Regions from separate parts of the Paenibacillus sp. UNC217MF genome, predicted to be linked through region 3. Evidence: riboswitches for the same ligand, from Rfam matches in the RefSeq annotation. Region 3 holds a riboswitch; each other region holds the start of a gene.
The links. Region 3 has a riboswitch for cyclic di-AMP ahead of BP95_RS0127850 (hypothetical protein). Riboswitches for the same ligand answer to the same signal wherever they lie in the genome.

Region 1 (2,202 bases), on a different contig from region 3:
ATAGTACGACCTTCTGATACTATTGCGCCAGATGCCGTCTTCGCACCAGCCGATCCCTCAGATTCCGTATACGCCGTCAGTTGAACGTTCTTCAGCACTTTTTTATAGTTAAAATCTTTGTCGCCACTGGAAACATTGTCAGAATCGTCTTCCTGCGCGTTCACTGACAGAACAGCAACTTCCGGTTCCTTCTTCGTTCCATAGGCTATCACTTGATTCACTTGTTTTGTATGAACGGATTTGTCGACCATCTGCGCATATACGAGCTTACCATCCTCGTACGTTTTCTGTACTTTCTGGACAACCAAGCCTTCTTTTCCATCTTGAACCGTCTTGGTCTTCCCCTTAAGGAGAGTAGCATCTGCCTGCTTCACCACTTGATAAGGAACCTTCACTTTACGCTCTTCCATCTTCTTGCTGACACGGACGATACGAATATCCATGTTCTTCGAAATAGAGGCACGCTTAGAAGGGAATACCTTATCTTCAGGGTTCACTTGGATTTGCAGCGAACTCAGTGCATCATGCACCGACTTCTTCGTCGTAAATTGTGTTTCTTTCTTCCCATCCGCTGTAATTTGGATAGGCAAAGCGCGTTCAATAATAACTCGATCTCCATCAGCAATTTCTGCATCAAGCGGCTTCGATACTACATCGTATGCCCCAAGCGCTATCGCATGCTCATCCAAAACATTGCGAAGCGTATCTAGGCGAGTTTCGACTGAACGCTCTTGTCCATCAACGAGCACAGCCACTGTCTTCTTCGTTACATTATACCAAGTCAAGACTGCTATTAATGTGATCACGATTGCTACAGCTGCAATAACGGTGATAACACGCACATTTTCATGCTTCCATCGCAATGCGAGTGACATGCTGGATGATCGGGGTTCATGGGTTTCGTTGTTCACGATCTGTCCCATTTCTCGGTCCTCCTTACATAGTCCCGCCGTCGAGTGCTCTGCATGATTCCATCTGACGCGACTATTTCAAGAATGTTTACGAGAGACTTCACTTGCCATAAACGAGCATGTAATCGTTCAAGACAATGCCGAAATCTCCGTACCAACGTTTCAGTATTGGCTGCTCCCACCTCCTATTTCTTACACCCTATGACGTCTTTATTCTCATTATTCAAAAAAAAGAATGTTTGAGAGTAAACAAAAGAAGCCCTTCGTAAGAGGAGACTCTTTCGCGGCTTCCGTAATAGAAACCCAAACGTCAACAGTGCAGGACGCGAGGAACCCTCTCTCGGTACGCTGACGAGGTTAGCTGTCGGGTTCGGGCTTGAGAGTCGCCCTATCGGAACCAACCGGCTCATGGCTCGGTCGTCCCTAATTCACCCCAAGGAATTAATCCGTGTGATTGAACATGTACTCATGTCATGTCGTTCACACTCTGGTTCCCCCGCTCTCCACTTCATGGAGATTAAGCGATACTGAATTAGTTGGAACAATATTGAATTGTGTAATAACATCTGTGAGAAATCATATCGTGTTTGCAATCTTCTTGTAAAGACAGTAGCAATTCCGTTTTTCGCGAAAAATGGTTAAAAAAATGTAACTTAATCCGTTTTTCATAATGAAATCCACTTATTTTATGGCCAATGTCTTTTTTTCACTTGTTTTTGGCCCGTTTTCACGCGATGTCAAAACATGTCATTGCATTTTGAGTCGTCATTCTGCAAAATTCTTCAAATTCCATACCTTTCAGCTCTGCTGCAACCTCTGCAACAAGACGAACATATGCGGACTCATTGCGCTTGCCTCGGAACGGATGAGGAGTCAAATAGGGAGAATCCGTCTCCACAAGCAGTCGATCATTCGGAACCTTAACAAGTACTTCTTTCGGCTGTTTTGCATTTTTGAAAGTAACAGGTCCTCCAAATGAAAGGTAGAAGCCCATATCCAGGCACATCTTCGCTGTTTCCCAGCTACCTGAGAAGGAGTGCATGATGCCCCCTACTTCGTGAGCCTTCTCCTCGCGCAAGATGCGGATTACATCTTCGTGCGCTTCACGATTATGAATAATGATCGGCATCTTCAATTCTCGCGCCAACCCAATTTGCTCGCGGAATACACGGTGCTGAACATCCTTCGGAGACGTATCCCAGTGATAGTCCAGTCCGATCTCGCCAATCGCCACAACCTTTTCATGCTCCGTTAGCTTGGCGATCCAGTCTATATCCTCCGGCTTCATCGT
Region 2 (2,202 bases), on a different contig from region 3:
AATGTGTTCACGGTTAATAACCTGATCTATCTAACAGACAAGATGAGCGAAATCATCATTGAAAATGAGGTTCCATTCTGCGAGTTGGATTCACATGCAGGTGATGGCGACTTCGGTATGAGTGTGGCGAAGGGCTTCAAGCAATTGAAGAGAGAATGGCATGACATCATTGAACATCATTCAGACAACATGGGCAGCTTCCTCCATGCTTGCTCGTTAGTTATTATGGAGCATTGCGGCGGCGCTTCCGGCCCAATCTGGGGTTCAGCATTCCGTGCTGCCAGCAAGTTCGCGGGCGAACGCGTAGAATTGACCGTTTCTGAATTTGCACAAATGATGCAAGCAGTTGTTAAAGGCATTCAAGACACGGGCGAGCGCTCATTCGGAAGAGGAGCTGTAGTTGGGGATAAGACACTTGTCGATGCGTTGGCTCCATTTGCAGATGCGTGGGTACAGAGTGCGTCTGAGGGCGATGACGTGAAGACTGCTTCTGTGAAAGCGGCAGAGGCTGCTGTTCAAGGTGCAAAGTATACAGAGACAATAGTAGCTCGTATGGGAAGAGCGGGTACGGTTGGCGAACGGAGTCTTGGCTATCCTGATGCTGGTGCCTATGCGCTTGGCGTGATTTTCACAGCGTTGTCCCAAGTGATCAAGTAAGAAGCGAGCGGATTAGGATTAGATCAATTTCCGACCAAATGGAATACTAGAAAAGTAGAACCGGAGTGCAGTCTAGCATACTCCGGTTCTTTTCGTTTGGAAGATATTATAATTAATTACAATATATTTGAAATGATCTCCTGTATTATCCGTGTTAGGATCGGAAACGTACCACAAAACAAGCCGAAGCTCATCAGAGCGCGGGGGAACCGATTCATTGGGGTGAAGTCGTATAGCGACAGGGGAGTCCACTTTAACCCGAACCCGACAGCTAACCTCGCAGGCTGCAAAGGGAGAGATGTACAGGATGAAGAAGACATTTAAGAAAGTTGTAATTACAAGTGCGATTGCATTGGCACCGGTTATGGCGGTGAACTCTGCTATGGCAGCACCCGTTAGCCCAGTGCAACAGCCGAATCCAATGATGAACTCGAATTGTTCAAACCTGGGTATGAATATGGACTTTGATAAAGTATTCCAAGATAACTCGGAATTGAAGCAAATCTTGTCCAAATGGATGGAAGCCATTCAAAAAGAGATTGGGAATAAGCCAATCGTTCCGCCTCCCGTTCAAAAGCCAGAGGTGGACAAGCCGGAAGTAAATAAACCAGAAGTTGAAAAGCCAGAAGCAAACAAACCTGAGGTAGAGAAGCCAGAAATCGAGAAACCTGAAGTTGAAAAGCCTGAGGTTAACAAACCAGAAGTAAACAAGCCAGAAGCTGAAAAACCGGTAACACCTGGTGACAATAAACCAACTGCGCCGCAAGACAACAACAATGCGAACAGTGACTTCGCTAGCCAAGTTATCGATTTGGTGAACCAAGAACGTGCTAATGCTGGTTTGCAGCCATTGAAATCCGATGCACAATTGAACAAAGTTGCGATGATCAAGGCGAAAGACATGAACGATAACAACTACTTTGACCATCAATCTCCAACACTTGGCTCCCCATTTGATCTGATGAGAGCACAAGGTGTCAATTTCAATACTGCTGGCGAGAACATTGCCAAAGGCCAACGTAATCCGCAAGAAGTAATGAACGCATGGATGAACAGCGATGGACACCGTAAGAACATCCTGAACTCCAGCTTCACCTCCATCGGTGTTGCATACTACAATGGCGTGTGGGTACAATCATTTACAGGCTAACGAGTTAAGTATGTAGATATCACATCAAGAACCTGCAGGTAAGTGCAGGTTCTTTTTTTTGTATTTAATCAGGCGCTCTACAAGAGAATAACGAGGAAATTAACAGAAATGAAGTTGATCTTATATGTCTCTGTTGAAGACCGGATTCAGTTTCTTTTCAATGTTATACCAATTGTGCCATTCTGTTGTTGGATCGATGAATTCTCTCATTGCTGCACGCAACCATACAGATCGAGCAAAATTTTTAACATTTATGCGTCTACAGCGATAAATCACTTTGTCTTCATTGGGCAGCTCAGCCTGCATAAGCCACGCGCAATAGGACGTGAACGACAACTTATTAAGCTCAAGCATTGACACGACGGCTGTCGCCATGCGTTCATCTTCCTCTGTTC
Region 3 (2,202 bases):
CCGTACTGTCGAGTAGCTGTTCACGCGGTTGAAGTCGAATATAAACAAGGTCGGAAGCAAGATGAACGTCCATCTCTTCTGGTTGAAAGATTCTGTCTCCATGCTGCTCGCTCCATTTTCCCCAGTGTTCAGATAGCTTGTGACTTAGTAATTGTGCAAGTTCTAGGTCTTGCATATCGTGCCTCCTCTCGATGAGATGCAATATCTGCCGTGCAGATCGAAATCGATTGCAAGCAGCGTCTCAGTTGTTGTGCGTATCCTACCTTTTGGAATAGAGATTGTAAATAGAATCCAATCCAGGAAATCCAAACAAATGGTCAAACAAAGCGTTTACATACAGGTATTTATTTAAATTTCTTTGTTTTTCTCATGAAATCATCGCCGCATAAGCAAAGTTGAGAAATTGCGAGGTAATGATGCTGTAATGGGAGATAAGATGGGATTAGTTGATCACAATTGCCCGGAAATGGAGAAATTATGGTTTTCATTTCATTTACAGCAGGAGGGGGAAAGGCGTAAGATTCAGTTCAGCAACAACAACGTTATCCGTTGCGTCTCAATCGCTGAATTCCGCAGGAAGCGGAAGCGGGGGAACCAATCAAGTGAATGGAGCTGAGTGGACAGTCAGCAGCCACCGTTCGCATGGGGTGAATCCGGCACAGGATTACTGTCCTGGCTGGTAGGGCGACTCTTCGCGCCCGAATCCGTCAGCTAACCTCGTAAGCGTACGGGAGAGGCGCGCCTGATCATATGGCGACGCACCTCTTTCTTGCAAGTAGGGCTTCGGACAGATGAACAGGAGGAACTGGATATGTACGATGCGGACCGGGTCATTACAGTGTTCGCAGGCTGTGAGACGGGGATTGAATTCATACGTCAGTTGAAAGGAGCAGGATATTCGGTGGCGGGAATTGCCCATAATGGGCGATTGGCAAAGCGATTGGAAGGTATTGGCGTTCATTCCATATGCCGAATCAATACGACGGAGCCGAAGGCGTGGGCCGTCCCTCATGTCCCGATTGGCCGAATCTATGTGTTTGAACAGAGCTTTGCGCTTTCCTGCCGGCTGCTTCAAATATGCCGGCAATGGACGACGGATCCGATCACAATCGTGACGAAGCGTCATCATCCGCAGTCGATCTACCGATTGCTTGGTGCAAATTACGTCATTTATACGCAATCGGATCAAGTTTCATTTTTACTATCAGATATCATCTAATTTATCCATATAGGCAATGCTCACCGCTGAATCCCATTCATGGGAACGGGGGAACCAATGTTAGTGCGCCAGCTGTACATCTGCAGTTCGCGCAAGGGGTGAATCCGGCACAGGAATCCGTTCCTGGCTGGTAGGGCGACTCTTCGCGCCCGAATCCGTCAGCTAACCTCGTAAGCGTCCAAGGAGGCAGCCTTTATTTCGTCGTGGAACATTACGCGCACGTTTATTTGACGACGCGCGAAAAAAGCCACACGGAAAGGGTCCCTCTTTCCGTGTGGCTTTTTGTGTTGCCTGCGCGTTCCTACAGAGCGAGAAGTCTTGGTAGGTCGGGATCGCGGCAGCATTGCCTGGAGAGATGAGAACCTTATTCAGGAGGAGGAAGGGACTATGTTTGATGCAGTCATGATGATTCTTCTCGCACTGCTTGGACTAAGCGTAATGGGCATTCTCCATTGGTGCAAGGCGGAAGTGGATGAACGGGGTGATCGCTCATGATGATCGTGTTATTCACCTTGATTACGGCGCTGTTCATTTATTTGTTATATGCCTTAGTCAAGCCGGAACGATTTTAGTTTGGGCAGAGTGATTGTTGATATTTGTACATTAGAGAAGGGTGGAACGGAACAATGAGTGCAATCGAATGGATCGCCATTGGAATTACCTTATTGCTTGCCTTGGCGATAGCGCGTCCGATCGGAATATATATGGCAGGGGTGTTTGATAATAGCGGAGCTCCAAGACCGTTGGACCTTGTATTTGGTCCGATAGATCGTTTTTTATTTAAGTGTTTCGGCATTAAGGATCAATCGCAAAGCTGGAAGGCATACGCCTTTACAGCAGTTGCCACGAACGTGCTAATGATTGTGGTGACGTATGCAATATTCCGCCTTCAAGGGGTATTGCCGTTGAATCCGAATGGCATTCCTGGCATGGAACCGGGAGTAGCATTCAATACGGCGATCAGCTTCATGGCGAATACGAAC
Region 4 (2,202 bases), on a different contig from region 3:
GAGTACTCTCCTTCGTTGCATTAATTTGCTGGAAACTCCGACACAAGGGGATATCCGATTCGAGGATCAGTGCATCACTGACAAGTCGCACAACATTAACAAAACACGTGAAAAAATGGGGATGGTATTCCAATCGTTCAACCTATTTCCCCATATGACCGTGCTGCAAAATATTACCCTTGCTCCAATAAAGGTGAGACATGTGCCAGAAGCTGAAGCAAATAAACTAGCAATGGAGCTGCTTGGTAAGGTTGGCTTGGCGGATAAGGCCAAGGCATTCCCTAGACAATTGTCCGGTGGACAGAAGCAGCGTATCGCGATTGCGCGAGCACTTGCTATGCAGCCGCATGTGATGCTGTTCGATGAGCCGACATCAGCGCTTGATCCAGAGATGGTCGGCGAAGTGCTTGAGGTCATGAAATCACTCGCCGGAGAGGGAATGACGATGGTAATCGTAACTCATGAGATGAACTTCGCACGTGAAGTGGGCGATCGTATTTTGTTTATGGATGGCGGCAATATTGTGGAGGAAGGTTCTCCAGACCAATTATTTAACCATCCTAAGCATGCTAGAACGCAGGATTTTCTAAGCAGAGTATTGTAAAGAGGTATTGTAAATATATAGGTGTTCGAATAGGCATCCTTAGGGGGTGCCTATTGTTGTTTGCTGAATTATGTAAGCGTTTTCGTTTACAAATCTGAAATATGTGCTATGATGGAAACAGAAAGATTACAAAAATGTCATCTCTGATTACAAATTTGTTATGAAATAAAAAAAATTTGAAGCTTCAATCCATTGGGGGGCGCGGGTTCCAGAGAGTTACCATCATATTCCTGCGCACAGGTTACAAAATTGTGATATGATGCAATCCGAGCCGAAACGACACACCCGTACGGGGGATTATTGACCGGTGTTCGATATTACGAGAACACCTTGGGGTGAATCGCTTATTCCGCAACTTGGAATGGCGTAGGGGAACTCCTTGACCCGAATCCGACAACTAACCCCGCAGGCTAATGCACAGGAGGAAAACAAAACATATGCGTAAAAGAATTACACTAACGATTACAGCAGCTTTACTTGGACTTGCGTCCATTCTTCAAATTTTGCCGGCACAGGCTGAGCCCTATACGGTAAAAGAAGGAGAAACGTTCTATTCAATTGCTAAGAATTACAACATGAGTGTTGAATCCGTATTGTCGGCAAACCCGACAATTAATCCGAAAAATCTGTATGGTGGACTCTCCATCGAACTTCCAAGCCCTGTTGTTCAAAAGTCGGTATTGGAAGGGATGCCAGTCAATAATGCTTTGGGTGTAGCAAAAAATGACGAACAGGCAGTCAAAACGGCTTCGAATAATCAGAAAGCAGCAGTACAACAAGCTGCTCCTAAAAATGTAGTTCAATTGTCCTCTGGACGTACAGCGACATACAAGAAAACGATAAGCATGCGTGCAACAGCCTACACAGCTCATCCGAGTGAAAATGGCAAATGGGGCGCAGTAGATGCATTGGGTAATGCATTGAAACTAGGTACAGTTGCGGTCGATCCAAAAGTGATTCCGCTTGGTACGAAATTGTATATTACGGGATATGATTTCAAACACTTACCGACAGGCGGTATGGTTGCTGTAGCTACGGATACAGGCGGTGCAATCAAGGGGAAAAAGGTTGACATATTTGTACCGGTAAGCAAGAAGACAGGCAACACATTCGGCGTGCAAGACGTTAAAGTATATGTGTTGAAATAATATCTACTATTATATATAGATGTAGATGAATACTTACAATAGCAATTGAACAACAAGCCTCGCCATTATGGCGGGGCTTGTTTTCTTATTCCTTCTTTTCCTTCTGATCTTGGAGTAGATCAGGCAGGGTGACGAATTCATATTTCCGCTCCCTTAACTGCTGAATAATTGATGGGAGTGCTTTCACGGTTCCATGCAGATACCCATTTTGTGTGCTTCCGCTGGCATGCTGCAATACGATGGAACCTGGGCGTACCCCACGCATCACATTTTGCAAAATACGTGAAGCGGTTAATCCACGCCAATCGTTTGTATCTACATCCCAATTGACGACCATGTATCCATTATCTCCTGCCCAGCGCAATTGCTCTTCGTTGATTTCTCCATATGGCGGACGGAAGTATCGAGGCTTATATCCGGTAGACTGCTCGATAATGCGTTCAGTATCCT

Region 1: linked by a shared signal. The riboswitch ahead of BP95_RS0114655 (3D domain-containing protein) and the one ahead of BP95_RS0127850 (hypothetical protein) in region 3 are both predicted to bind cyclic di-AMP.
Region 2: linked by a shared signal. The riboswitch ahead of BP95_RS0104600 (CAP domain-containing protein) and the one ahead of BP95_RS0127850 (hypothetical protein) in region 3 are both predicted to bind cyclic di-AMP.
Region 4: linked by a shared signal. The riboswitch ahead of BP95_RS0119240 (3D domain-containing protein) and the one ahead of BP95_RS0127850 (hypothetical protein) in region 3 are both predicted to bind cyclic di-AMP.

Annotation. Positions count from the first base shown of each region.
Region 1 covers NZ_JMLT01000026.1:49,520-51,721, forward strand. The annotation lists gene BP95_RS0114655 (3D domain-containing protein) at 1-923, opposite strand, end outside; cyclic di-AMP (ydaO/yuaA leader) riboswitch at 1,242-1,445, opposite strand; gene BP95_RS0114660 (TatD family hydrolase) at 1,639-2,202, opposite strand, start outside.
Region 2 covers NZ_JMLT01000008.1:239,164-241,365, reverse strand. The annotation lists gene dhaK (dihydroxyacetone kinase subunit DhaK) at 1-657, shown strand, start outside; cyclic di-AMP (ydaO/yuaA leader) riboswitch at 829-958, shown strand; gene BP95_RS0104600 (CAP domain-containing protein) at 965-1,807, shown strand; gene BP95_RS0104595 (DUF2785 domain-containing protein) at 1,928-2,202, opposite strand, start outside.
Region 3 covers NZ_KK366030.1:208,493-210,694, forward strand. The annotation lists gene BP95_RS0127845 (hypothetical protein) at 1-175, opposite strand, end outside; cyclic di-AMP (ydaO/yuaA leader) riboswitch at 552-741, shown strand; gene BP95_RS0127850 (hypothetical protein) at 812-1,219, shown strand; cyclic di-AMP (ydaO/yuaA leader) riboswitch at 1,234-1,411, shown strand; gene kdpF (K(+)-transporting ATPase subunit F) at 1,714-1,791, shown strand; gene kdpA (potassium-transporting ATPase subunit KdpA) at 1,846-2,202, shown strand, end outside.
Region 4 covers NZ_KK366027.1:726,776-728,977, reverse strand. The annotation lists gene BP95_RS0119245 (amino acid ABC transporter ATP-binding protein) at 1-604, shown strand, start outside; cyclic di-AMP (ydaO/yuaA leader) riboswitch at 864-1,032, shown strand; gene BP95_RS0119240 (3D domain-containing protein) at 1,042-1,752, shown strand; gene BP95_RS32685 (polysaccharide deacetylase family protein) at 1,838-2,202, opposite strand, start outside.